One region of the Streptomyces sp. URMC 124 genome, then DNA from elsewhere that is predicted to be linked to it. Evidence: riboswitches for the same ligand, from Rfam matches in the RefSeq annotation. Region 1 holds a riboswitch; the other holds the start of a gene.

Evidence for each region. Region 1 has a riboswitch for thiamine pyrophosphate ahead of thiO (glycine oxidase ThiO). Riboswitches for the same ligand answer to the same signal wherever they lie in the genome.
Region 2: linked by a shared signal. The riboswitch ahead of ACSNOG_RS04515 (thiamine ABC transporter substrate-binding protein) and the one ahead of thiO (glycine oxidase ThiO) in region 1 are both predicted to bind thiamine pyrophosphate.

The regions. Positions count from the first base shown of each region.
Region 1 is NZ_JBPQTS010000144.1:259-5,566, forward strand. Features, by position in the region: partial or broken gene ACSNOG_RS25340 (protein kinase domain-containing protein) at 1-765, opposite strand, end outside; gene ACSNOG_RS25345 (thiazole synthase) at 816-1,616, opposite strand; gene thiS (sulfur carrier protein ThiS) at 1,626-1,826, opposite strand; gene thiO (glycine oxidase ThiO) at 1,862-3,052, opposite strand; TPP riboswitch at 3,051-3,162, opposite strand; gene ACSNOG_RS25360 (NAD(P)/FAD-dependent oxidoreductase) at 3,322-4,491, shown strand; gene ACSNOG_RS25365 (Rv2175c family DNA-binding protein) at 4,552-4,917, shown strand; gene thiE (thiamine phosphate synthase) at 5,068-5,308, shown strand, end outside.
Region 2 is NZ_JBPQTS010000012.1:49,848-55,155, forward strand. Features, by position in the region: gene ACSNOG_RS04505 (phosphatidate cytidylyltransferase) at 1-940, shown strand, start outside; gene rlmN (23S rRNA (adenine(2503)-C(2))-methyltransferase RlmN) at 1,106-2,215, shown strand; TPP riboswitch at 2,282-2,389, shown strand; gene ACSNOG_RS04515 (thiamine ABC transporter substrate-binding protein) at 2,385-3,485, shown strand; gene ACSNOG_RS04520 (ABC transporter permease) at 3,461-5,176, shown strand; gene ACSNOG_RS04525 (ABC transporter ATP-binding protein) at 5,176-5,308, shown strand, end outside.

The sequences.
Region 1 (5,308 bases):
GGCGTCGGCGACGAGGCCGTCCAGAGCCGCGGCCAGGCCCGGCACGGCCGCCGACGGCGCCGGGACGTCCGTGTTCAGGTGCTGGTAGAGGACCTGGGCCGGGGTGCTCCCGGTGTGCGGCTTGGCACCCGTCAGCATTTCGTAGAGGACGACGCCGCACGCGTAGACGTCCACGCGCGGATCGGCGGTGCCGTGCTCCAGCTGCTCGGGGGCCAGGTACGACACGGTGCCGAGGACGGATCCGGTGGATGCCGTGGTGTTGGTGTCCACCGCCCGGACGAGGCCGAAGTCGGCGACCTTCACCCGGCCGTCGTCGCCGATCAGCACGTTCTCGGGCTTCATGTCGCGGTGCACCAGGCCCGCCAGGTGGGCCGCACCCAGCGCGGCCAGCACCGGCTCCAGGATGTCGAGGGCGGCGCGGGGCTGCAGGGCCCCGCGCTCGCGCAGCACGTCGCGCAGGGTGCACCCGGGCACGTACTCCATCGCCAGATAGACGTACGGGCCGTCGGTGCCCTGGTCGTAGACCCCCACCACGTTGGCGTGGTCCAGGCGCGCCACCGACTTGGCCTCGCGGATGAAGCGCTCGACGAACGCGGTGTCGGCGGCCAGGCCCGGGTGCATCACCTTGACCGCGAGCACCCGGTCCAGCCGGGTGTCGAGGGCGCGGTAGACCGTGGCCATGCCGCCCACGGCGATGCGGGCCTCGACCCGGTAGCGGCCGTCGAGCGTGTGCCCGACCAACGGGTCCCCTAGCGTCGTATCCACGCGACGAGTCTAAAAGGGGTGGGGACCAGGCCCCGACCGGGCAGCCCCTGCTACTGAGCGAACTCGGGCCGCTCCGGATCGAGACGTGCCAGGCCCTCCGCAGGAGACGACGCCTCGGCGAAGTGCCGCCGCGGGATCCGCCCCGCCCGGTACGCCAGCCGCCCCGCCTCCACGGCGTGCCGCATCGCCTCCGCCATCAGCACCGGCTCCTGCGCGCGGGTCACCGCGGAGGCGAGCATCACGGCGGCGCAGCCCAGCTCCATGGCGAGCGCCGCGTCGGAGGCCGTGCCGGCGCCCGCGTCGAGGATCACGGGGACCCCGGCCCGCTCGGTGATCAGCTGGAAGTTGTGCGGGTTGCGGATGCCGAGGCCGGAGCCGATGGGCGAGCCCAGCGGCATGATCGCCGCGCAGCCGACGTCCTCCAGCTTGCGGGCGAGGACCGGGTCGTCGCTGGTGTACGGCAGCACCGTGAAGCCGTCGTCCACGAGGATCTCCGCGGCGTCCAGCAGCTCGACGGGGTCGGGCAGCAGCGTGCGCTCGTCGGCTATCACTTCGAGCTTGACCCAGTCCGTGCCGAGCGCCTCCCGGGCCAGCCGGGCCGTCAGCACGGCCTCGCCGGCCGTGTAGCAGCCGGCCGTGTTCGGCAGCACCCGGATGGAGTGCCGCTCCAGCACGGACAGCACGGAGCCGCGGACGCTCGCGTCCAGGCGGCGCATCGCGACGGTGGTCAGCTCGGTGCCGGAGGCGAGCAGGGCGCGCTCCATGACGTCGAGGCTGGGCGCCCCGCCGGTGCCCATGATCAGCCGGGAGCCGAAGGTGGTGCCGGCGATGGTGAGCAGGTCGTCCGCCATCAGAGCTGATCAGCCCCCCTGCACTGCGGTGAGGACCTCGATGCGGTCGCCGGCGCCGAGCCGCGTGGCGGGCCACTGGCCGCGCGGCACGACGGCCTCGTTGACGGCGGCGGCCACGCCGCCGGGCGCGGTGGTCATGCTCGCCACGAGGGTGTCGAGGGTCAGGCCGTGGGGCACCTCGCGGTGCTCGCCGTTGACGCTGATGCCCATGTGGGCCTCGGGGGTGTCAGTGGGGTCGCTGGGGTTCATACGGGCAGCTCCTGCAGCGCGTTCGAGAAGCGTCGGGGGGTGAAGGGGCGGGCCTCCTCGGGGAGGCGCCCGGTGGTCAGCACCTCGGCCATGACGTCGCCGGTCAGCGGGGTGAGGAGGACGCCGTTGCGGTGGTGGCCGGTTGCGGCGTGCAGCCCGGGCAGGGCGGTCGGGCCGAGGAGGGGGGCGTTGTCGGGGGAGCCGGGGCGCAGCCCGGCGGAGGTCTCCACCAGGGGCAGTTCGGTGATGCCGGGCACGAGCTCGTGGGCGTCGCGCAGCAGCTCGTAGACGCCGCCGGCGGTGACGGTGGTGTCCCAGCCGAGCTCTTCGGTGGTCGCGCCGAGGACGAGCTCGCCGTTCTCGCGCGGCACCAGGTACACGGGGCCGCCGCGGACGACCGCCCGCACGGTGCGCGAGAGGAAGGGCGCGTACGCGTCCGGGACGCGCAGCCGCAGCACCTGGCCCTTGACCGGGCGCACGGGCGGCAGGACCTCGGCAGGGACGCCAGCGAGCGTCCCGCTGCGGCTGCCCGCGGCCAGCACCACCTGGTCCGCGGCGATGCGGCTGCCGTCCGCGAGCTCGGCGCCGGCGGCGCGGTCCCCGGCGAGCAGCAGCCGTGCGGCCCCGGCGCGGTGGAAGGCGACCCCGGCCCGCTCGCAGGCCGTGAGCAGCGCCCGCGCGAGCCTGCGGGGATCGGTCTGGTGGTCCTCGTCGACGCGCAGCCCCCCGCGTACGCCGGGCGCGAGCATCGGCTCCAGGCGGCGGCACTCGCGGCCCGTGAGCCACTGCGAGTCCAGGCCGCAGCGCTGCTGCAGGGCGTGCAGTTCGCGCAGGTGCTCGCGGTCGTCGGCGTCGAGGGCGACGGCGAGCGTGCCGCAGGTGCGGTAGCCGGTGGCGAGACCGCTCGCCTCCTCCAGCTCGGCCGTGAAGTGCGGATAGCGGCGCGCGGAGGCCAGGTTGAGGGCGAGCAGCGCTTCCTCGCCGTAGTGCAGCTCGGTCACCGCGGCCAGCATCCCGGCGGCGACGCGCGCCGCGCCGCCGCCCGGTGCGGGATCGGCGACGGCGGTGCGCAGTCCGCGCTGTGCGGCGCGCCAGGCGGTGACGAGCCCGATGAGCCCGCCGCCCACGACGAGGACGTCGCAGGCGGACGGGGTCGGCGCGGTCGGTGTGGTCGTCGACGCGGCCATGAGGTGTCCAGCCCCTCCCTTCGCCGGCATGACCCGGATCAGGTTCGTACGGTCGGAGGCCGTCCAGCCTCCCTCTCAGCCCGGTCGTCCGGGCTCCCGCGAGTGCGTGCACCGGCCACCCTAGTACGCGGCGCGAACCCGGGGCGAGGGCCTGCCGGGCGCCCGGAGGGCCGCGCGTGCGGGCCTCGGCCTACAGTGATCGGGTGAGCGAGCACCGGGAAGAGCCACTTGCCGCCAGTGAGCGGCGCGTCGTCATCGTGGGTGCCGGAATGGCCGGCGTGCAGACCGCGGTCGCCCTGCGCGAGCTCGGCTGGGCCGGCACCGTCACCGTGCTGGGCGCCGAGCCGCACCCGCCGTACGACAGGCCTCCGCTCTCCAAGGCCGTCCTGCTGGGCAAGGCCGACGGCTCCGCGTTCGAGGTGGACTTCGCCCTGCTCGGGACAGACCTGCAGCTCGGGCGGGAGGCCACCGGCCTGCGCCCGGCCGAGCGCCTGGTGGAGACCGCCTCGGGGCCGGTGCCCTACGACGTCCTGGTCATCGCCACCGGCGCCGAGCCCGTCCGGCTGCCCGGCAGCGAGGACCTGCCGAACGTCCACCTGCTGCGCACCCTCGACGACGCCGTGCGGCTGCGGCCGGTCCTGGCCGCGCAGCACGACGTCGTGGCCGTCGGCGCGGGCTGGATCGGCGCCGAGGTCGCCACGGCCGCCCGGGAGGCGGGCTGCGAGGTGACCGTGGTGGAGGCCGCGGACCGGGTCCTCGCCGGCGCGATGCCCGCCGAGGTCGCCGCCCGGATCGCCCCCTGGTACGCCGAGAGCGGCGCCCGGCTGGTGCTCGGCGCGCGGGTGACCGCCGTGGAGGACGACGCGGTCGTGCTGGCCGACGGCACCCGCCTGCCGGCCGGCGCCGTGGTCGTCGGGGTCGGGGCGCGCGCCGCGACCGGCTGGCTGGAGAGCTCCGGCATCGCGCTCGGCGCGGACCGCGCCGTCCTCGCCGACGAACGGCTGCGCACCTCGCTGCCGGGCGTCTACGCGGTCGGCGACTGCGCGTCGTTCCCCTCCGCCCGCTACGGCGAGCGGCTGCTGGTGCACCACTGGGACAACGCCATGCAGGGCCCGCGGACCGTCGCGGCGAACATCGTGCTCGGCCCGGCAGAGGGCCCCGCCTACGACCCGGTGCCGTACTTCTGGTCCGAGCAGTTCGGGCGGTTCGTGCAGTACGCGGGCCACCACGCCGGCGCCGACGAGCTGCTGTGGCGCGGCGACCCGGCGAGCTCCGCCTGGAGCGTGTGCTGGCTGCGCGACGGCGTCCTGGTCGCCCTGCTGGCCGTCGGCCGCCCCAGGGACCTGGCGCAGGGCCGCAAGCTCATCGAGAAGGGCACCCGCCTCGACCGCGCCAAGGCCGCCGACGCGTCCGTGCCGCTGAAGGCCGCGGCACTGTGACGCGCCCGGGTCGGGTCAACCCGGCTACCGGCTGTCAGCGGCAGATGGCAGGCTTGTCCCGTGACCGAGATTGACGCAAAGATCGACGCGCTTGTTCCCGCCTGGCTCAACCTTCCCGACATCGCCGAGGAGCTCGGCGTGGAGGTGACGCGCGTGCGGCAGCTGGTGAAGGAGGGCCAGCTGATCGCCGTGCGCCGCGGTGAGAACCGGGTGCTCATGGTGCCCGCCGCCTTCATCGGCGAGGGCAAGGTCGTCAAGGGCCTGGCAGGCACCCTGACGCTGCTGCGGGACGACGGCTTCACCGACGAGGAAATGCTCGAGTGGCTGTTCACCGCCGACCCCTCCCTGCCGGGCACCCCGGCGGACGCGCTGCGGGAGAACCGCGGCACGGAGGTGAAGCGGCGCGCCCAGGCGCTCGCCGTCTGAGCCGCCCGAGCCGCAGATCCGCCTGAGGGCCCGGTCCGTTTCCGGGCCCGATCCTCATACGGGCGCGCCGGTCGCGCCCGTCACAACCGTCCGGTGTGCGGGCGGAGCACGCCCCCGCCCGCACACCGCCGACCCGGGGGGAACCACCCGATGTCCGCCACCGCCCGCGCGCTCCTCGCCGACGCCCGGCTGTACCTGTGCACCGACGCCCGCAAGCGCCAGGGCGACCTGCCGGAATTCCTCGACGCGGTCCTCGCCTGCGGAGTCGACGTCGTCCAGCTGCGCGACAAGGGCATGGAGGCGGGCGAGGAGCTGGAGCACCTCGCGGTCTTCGCCGACGCCGCCCGGCGCCACGGCAAGCTCTTCGCGGTCAACGACCGGGCCGACGTCG
Region 2 (5,308 bases), on a different contig from region 1:
GGACGACCGTGACCAGGGGGCCGCTCATCTTCGCGGCCCCCTGTTCCGCGATGAACAGGAGCCCGACATCAGGCCCCAGGACCCCGCCCCGGTGCCTGCCTCCCCCGAGCCGCCGAAGGCAGGAAAGAAGAGCGCCGGCCGTGACCTGCGGGCGGCGATAGGGGTCGGCGTGGGCCTCGGTGCGGTCATCCTCGCCTCCCTGTTCATCTACAAGCCCGTCTTCCTCGGCGTGATCGTGATCGCCGTCGTGGTCGGGCTGTGGGAGCTGACCTCCCGCCTCGCCGAGCGCAAGGCGATCCGCGCCCCGCTGGTGCCGCTCGCGGTCGGCGGAGCCGCCATGGTCATCGCCGGTTACGCCAGCGGTGCCGAGGGCGCGTGGGTGGCCGTGGCCTTCACGGCCCTGGCCGTCCTCGTGTGGCGGATGACGGAGTCGCCGGACGACTACCTCAAGGACGTCACGGCCGGCATCTTCGCGGCCTTCTACGTGCCCTTCCTGGCCACTTTCGTGGCCCTCATGCTCGCCGCCGGAGACGGCGCGTGGCGGGTGCTCACCTTCCTGATCCTGACCGTGGTCAGCGACACGGGTGCGTACGCGGTGGGCTGGAAGTTCGGCAAGCGGAAGCTGGCCCCGCGCATCAGCCCCGGCAAGACGCGCGAGGGGCTGCTCGGGGCGGTCGCCTTCGCGATGGTCGCCGGCGCCCTGTGCATGCAGTTCCTGATCGACGGGGGTGCGTGGTGGGAGGGGCTGCTCCTCGGCCTCGCCGTCGCCATCAGCGCCACGCTGGGAGACCTCGGCGAGTCCATGATCAAGAGGGATCTCGGCATCAAGGACATGGGCGCCCTGCTGCCGGGGCACGGCGGCATCATGGACCGGCTGGACTCGCTCCTGCCGACCGCGCCGGTGGTGTGGCTCCTCATGGTCGTCTTCGTCGGCTCCTGAGCCGGGCCAGGTACCCTGGAAGGGCTCGCTGCCGTGCAGCGGGCCCTTTTCCGGCCCCGCGCCTGCGGGGGTGCCCCTGTGAGATCTCCGGGTTCCGGCTTCGTCCTGCCGCTGGCTCCGCGATTGCGGAGGTCATCCGCCGTCGTCAATGAGGAGTTTTTGCTCATGGCCCCCGCGCCTGGAGAACTGACGTTCGTCGCCCCCCGCGGCGCCAAGCTGCCCCCGCGGCACCTTGCCGACCTCTCGCCCGCCGAGCGGCGCGAGGCCGTCTCCGCGATCGGTGAGAAGCCGTTCCGGGCCAAGCAGCTCTCGCAGCACTACTTCGCCCGGTACGCGCACGATCCCGCCGCGTGGACCGACATCCCGGCGGCGGCGCGCGAGAAGCTCGCCGCCGAGCTGCTGCCGGAGCTCATGAGCGTCGTACGTCACATCTCGTGCGACGACGACACCACCCGGAAGACCCTCTGGCGGCTCCACGACGGCAAGCTGGTGGAGTCGGTGCTGATGCGCTATCCGGACCGCGTCACCATGTGCATCAGCTCGCAGGCGGGCTGCGGCATGAACTGCCCGTTCTGCGCCACCGGCCAGGCCGGCCTGGACCGCAATCTGTCGACGGCCGAGATTGTCCACCAGATCGTGGACGGCATGCGGGCGCTGCGCGACGGAGAGGTCCCCGGAGGCCCCGCGCGGCTGTCCAACATCGTCTTCATGGGTATGGGCGAGCCGCTGGCCAACTACAAGCGGGTCGTCGGCGCCATCCGCCGCCTCACGGATCCCGAGCCGGACGGCCTGGGGCTCTCCCAGCGCGGCATCACGGTCTCCACGGTGGGCCTGGTCCCGGCGATGCTGCGCTTCGCCGACGAGGGCTTCAAATGCCGTCTGGCCGTCTCCCTGCACGCCCCGGACGACGAGCTGCGCGACACCCTGGTGCCGGTCAACACGCGCTGGAAGGTCCGCGAGGTCCTCGATGCCGCGTGGGAGTACGCGGAGAAGTCCGGCCGCCGGGTCTCCATCGAGTACGCCCTGATCCGTGACATCAACGACCAGGCATGGCGCGGCGACCTCCTGGGCCGCCTCCTCAAGGGCAAGCGCGTGCACGTCAACCTCATTCCGCTCAACCCCACCCCGGGGTCGAAGTGGACGGCCTCGCGCCCCGAGGACGAGCGTGCCTTCGTCGCGGCGATTGCCTCGCACGGGGTGCCCGTCACCGTCCGCGACACACGTGGCCAGGAGATCGACGGCGCCTGCGGGCAGCTGGCAGCAGCCGAGCGCTGAGCCAGGGCCCCAGGTCAGACGCCGATCCATGGCGAGGGCACTGATACGGTGCCCTCGCACAAATGAACAATCCGACAGGGGAGCGCCCAGGGGGCGCTGAGAGTGCGGCACGGCCCGCAGACCCTCGGACCTGATCCGGGTCATACCGGCGTAGGGAGTCAGCTCGATCATGAACACCAACCTGCGGCGTGCCATCGGCGCAGTTGCCGCCGGCATGCTCGCCCTTCCGGCCCTGGCCGCGTGCGGCGGCTCGGACGGCTCCGGGAGCTCGGACACGTCCGAAGGCAAGGACAAGACCGTCACCCTGGTCTCGCACAACTCCTTCGCGGCGTCCGACGAGGTGCTGAAGCAGTTCACCCAGCAGACCGGTTACAAGGTCAAGGTCCTCAAGGGCGGCGACGCCGGCCAGGCCGTCAACCAGGCCATCCTCTCCAAGAGCCACCCGCAGGGCGACGTCTTCTTCGGCGTCGACAACACCTTGCTCTCCCGTGCGCTCGACAACGGCATCTTCGCGCCGTACGAGGCCAAGGGCCTGGACCGCGTCCCGAGGAAGCTGCAGGCCGACGCCGGCGAGCACCGGGTCACGCCCATCGACACCGGTGACATCTGCGTCAACTACGACCGCGCGTACTTCGCCGGCCACAAGCTGGCCCCGCCGCAGTCCCTGGACGACCTGATCAAGCCCGAGTACAAGAACCTGCTCGTCACCGAGAACGTCGCCACGTCCTCCCCGGGCCTCGCCTTTCAGCTCGCCACGATCGCCAAGTACGGCGACGACGGATGGCAGGACTACTGGAAGAAGCTCAAGGACAACGGCGTAGAGGTCGTCGACGGCTGGGAGCAGGCCTACAACGAGCGCTTCTCCGGCTCCGCGGGCGGCAAGAAGGCCAAGGGCGACAAGCCCCTCGTCGTCTCCTACGCCTCCAGCCCGCCGGCAGAGGTCCTCGGCGTGAAGCCGCAGCCCGCGGAGGGCCCGACCGGTGTGGCCACGGGCACCTGCTTCCAGCAGACGGAGTTCGCCGGGCTGCTGAAGGGCGCGAAGAACACCGAGGGCGGCAAGGCCCTGATCGACTTCCTGCTGAGCCGTACGTTCCAGGAGGACATGCCGCTGCAGATGTTCGTCAAGCCCGCCAACCAGGACGCCAAGCTGCCCGAGCTGTTCACCAAGTACGGCGCGCAGGTGAACGAGCCCGGCACCATGGCCCCCGAGAAGATCGCCAAGAACCGCGAGCAGTGGGTCAAGGCATGGTCCTCGCTCGTCCTGAAGTAGAGCCCGGGGCCCCTGCACGGGGCCCCGCACGAGGCCCCGGTGGGGCCGGGCGGCGGACAGCACTGCGGCTCGGCCTCATGGCCCTGCCGCTCGCCTTCTTCGCGGTGTTCTTCGCCTATCCCGTCGCGGCGATCGTCTCCCGGGGGCTGAAGGAGGGCGGACAGTGGCAGTTCGGCCGCATCGGCGAGGTCGTGACCGACCCGGCGATCGGCCACGTGCTGTGGTTCACCACCTGGCAGGCGGCCGCCTCCACCGCCCTCACGCTTGCCCTCGCCCTGCCCGGGGCGTACGCCTTCGCGCGGTTCGACTTCCCCGGCAAGCGCACGCTGCGCGCCGTGGTGACCGTGCCCTTCGTCCTGCCGACCGTCGTCGTCGGCTCGGCCTTCCTGGCGCTGCTCGGGCGCGGGGGGCTGCTGGACGAGTGGTGCGGGGTGCGTCTCGACACCACCGTCTGGGCGATCCTGATCGCCCACGTGTTCTTCAACTACGCCGTGGTCGTCCGCACCGTGGGCGGCCTGTGGGCCCAGCTCGACCCGCGCCAGGAGGAGGCGGCCAGGGTGCTGGGCGCGGGGCGCTTCGCGGCCTGGAGGCGGGTCACGCTGCCGGCGCTGGCGCCGGCCGTGGCCGCCGCGGCCCTCATGGTCTTCCTCTTCACCTTCACCTCCTTCGGCGTCGTGCAGATCCTCGGCGGTCCCCGCTACGCCACGCTGGAAGTCGAGATCTACCAGCAGACCGCCCAGATGCTCGACCTGCCGACCGCTGCCGTCCTGACGCTGGTGCAGTTCGCCGCCGTCGCCGCACTGCTGGCCGTGCACGCGTGGACGGTGCGGCGACGTGAGGCGACCTTGCGGCTGGTCGACCCGGCGCGCACGGCGCGGCGCCCGCGGGGCGCGGCCGAGTGGGCGTTCCTGGCGTCCGTCCTGGCCGTCGTCGCCGTGCTCATCCTCGCCCCGCTCGTGGTCCTCGTGCTGCGCTCCTTCGACGGCCCGGACGGCTACGGACTGGCCTTCTACCGCGCCCTGGCCTCCGCCGACGGCAACGGCGGAACGTTCGTCGTCGCCCCCCTGGAGGCGATCGGCAACTCGCTCGCGTACGGCCTGGCGGCGACGGCCATCGCCGTCGTCATCGGCGGGCTCGCGGCTGCTGCGCTGACCCGGCGCGAGGGGCGGCTCGTCCGCGGCTTCGACGCCCTGCTGATGCTCCCGCTCGGCACGTCCGCCGTGACGGTCGGCTTCGGCTTCCTCATCAGCCTGGACGAGCCGCCGCTGGACCTCAGGGCCTCCTGGATCCTGGTGCCGCTCGCGCAGGCCCTCGTGGGCGTGCCCTTCGTCGTACGGACCGTGCTGCCCGTCCTGCGCGCCGTGGACGTCCGGCTGCGCGAGGCGGCCGGCGTGCTGGGGGCCTCTCCTCTGCGGGCATGGCGCGAGGTGGACCTGCCCCTCGTCGGCCGTGCACTGGGCGTCGCGGCCGGCTTCGCGTTCGCCGTGTCCCTGGGCGAATTCGGGGCCACGGTCTTCATCGCCCGCCCCGACAGCCCCACGCTGCCTGTGGCGGTGGCCCGGCTCCTGGGTCGTCCCGGAGAGCTCACCTATGGGCAGGCGATGGCACTGAGCACGATCCTGATGCTGGTGTGCGCCGTGGCGCTGCTGGTGCTGGAACGTATCCGCACCGACCGTACGGGGGAGTTCTGATGGCCCTGCTGCGCCTGGAGAAGGTCGGCGTCCGCTTCGGTGAGCGCGCGGCGCTCGACGCGGTGGACCTGGAGGTCGCCGAGCACGAAATCGTCTGCGTGCTGGGCCCCAGTGGCAGCGGCAAGTCCACAC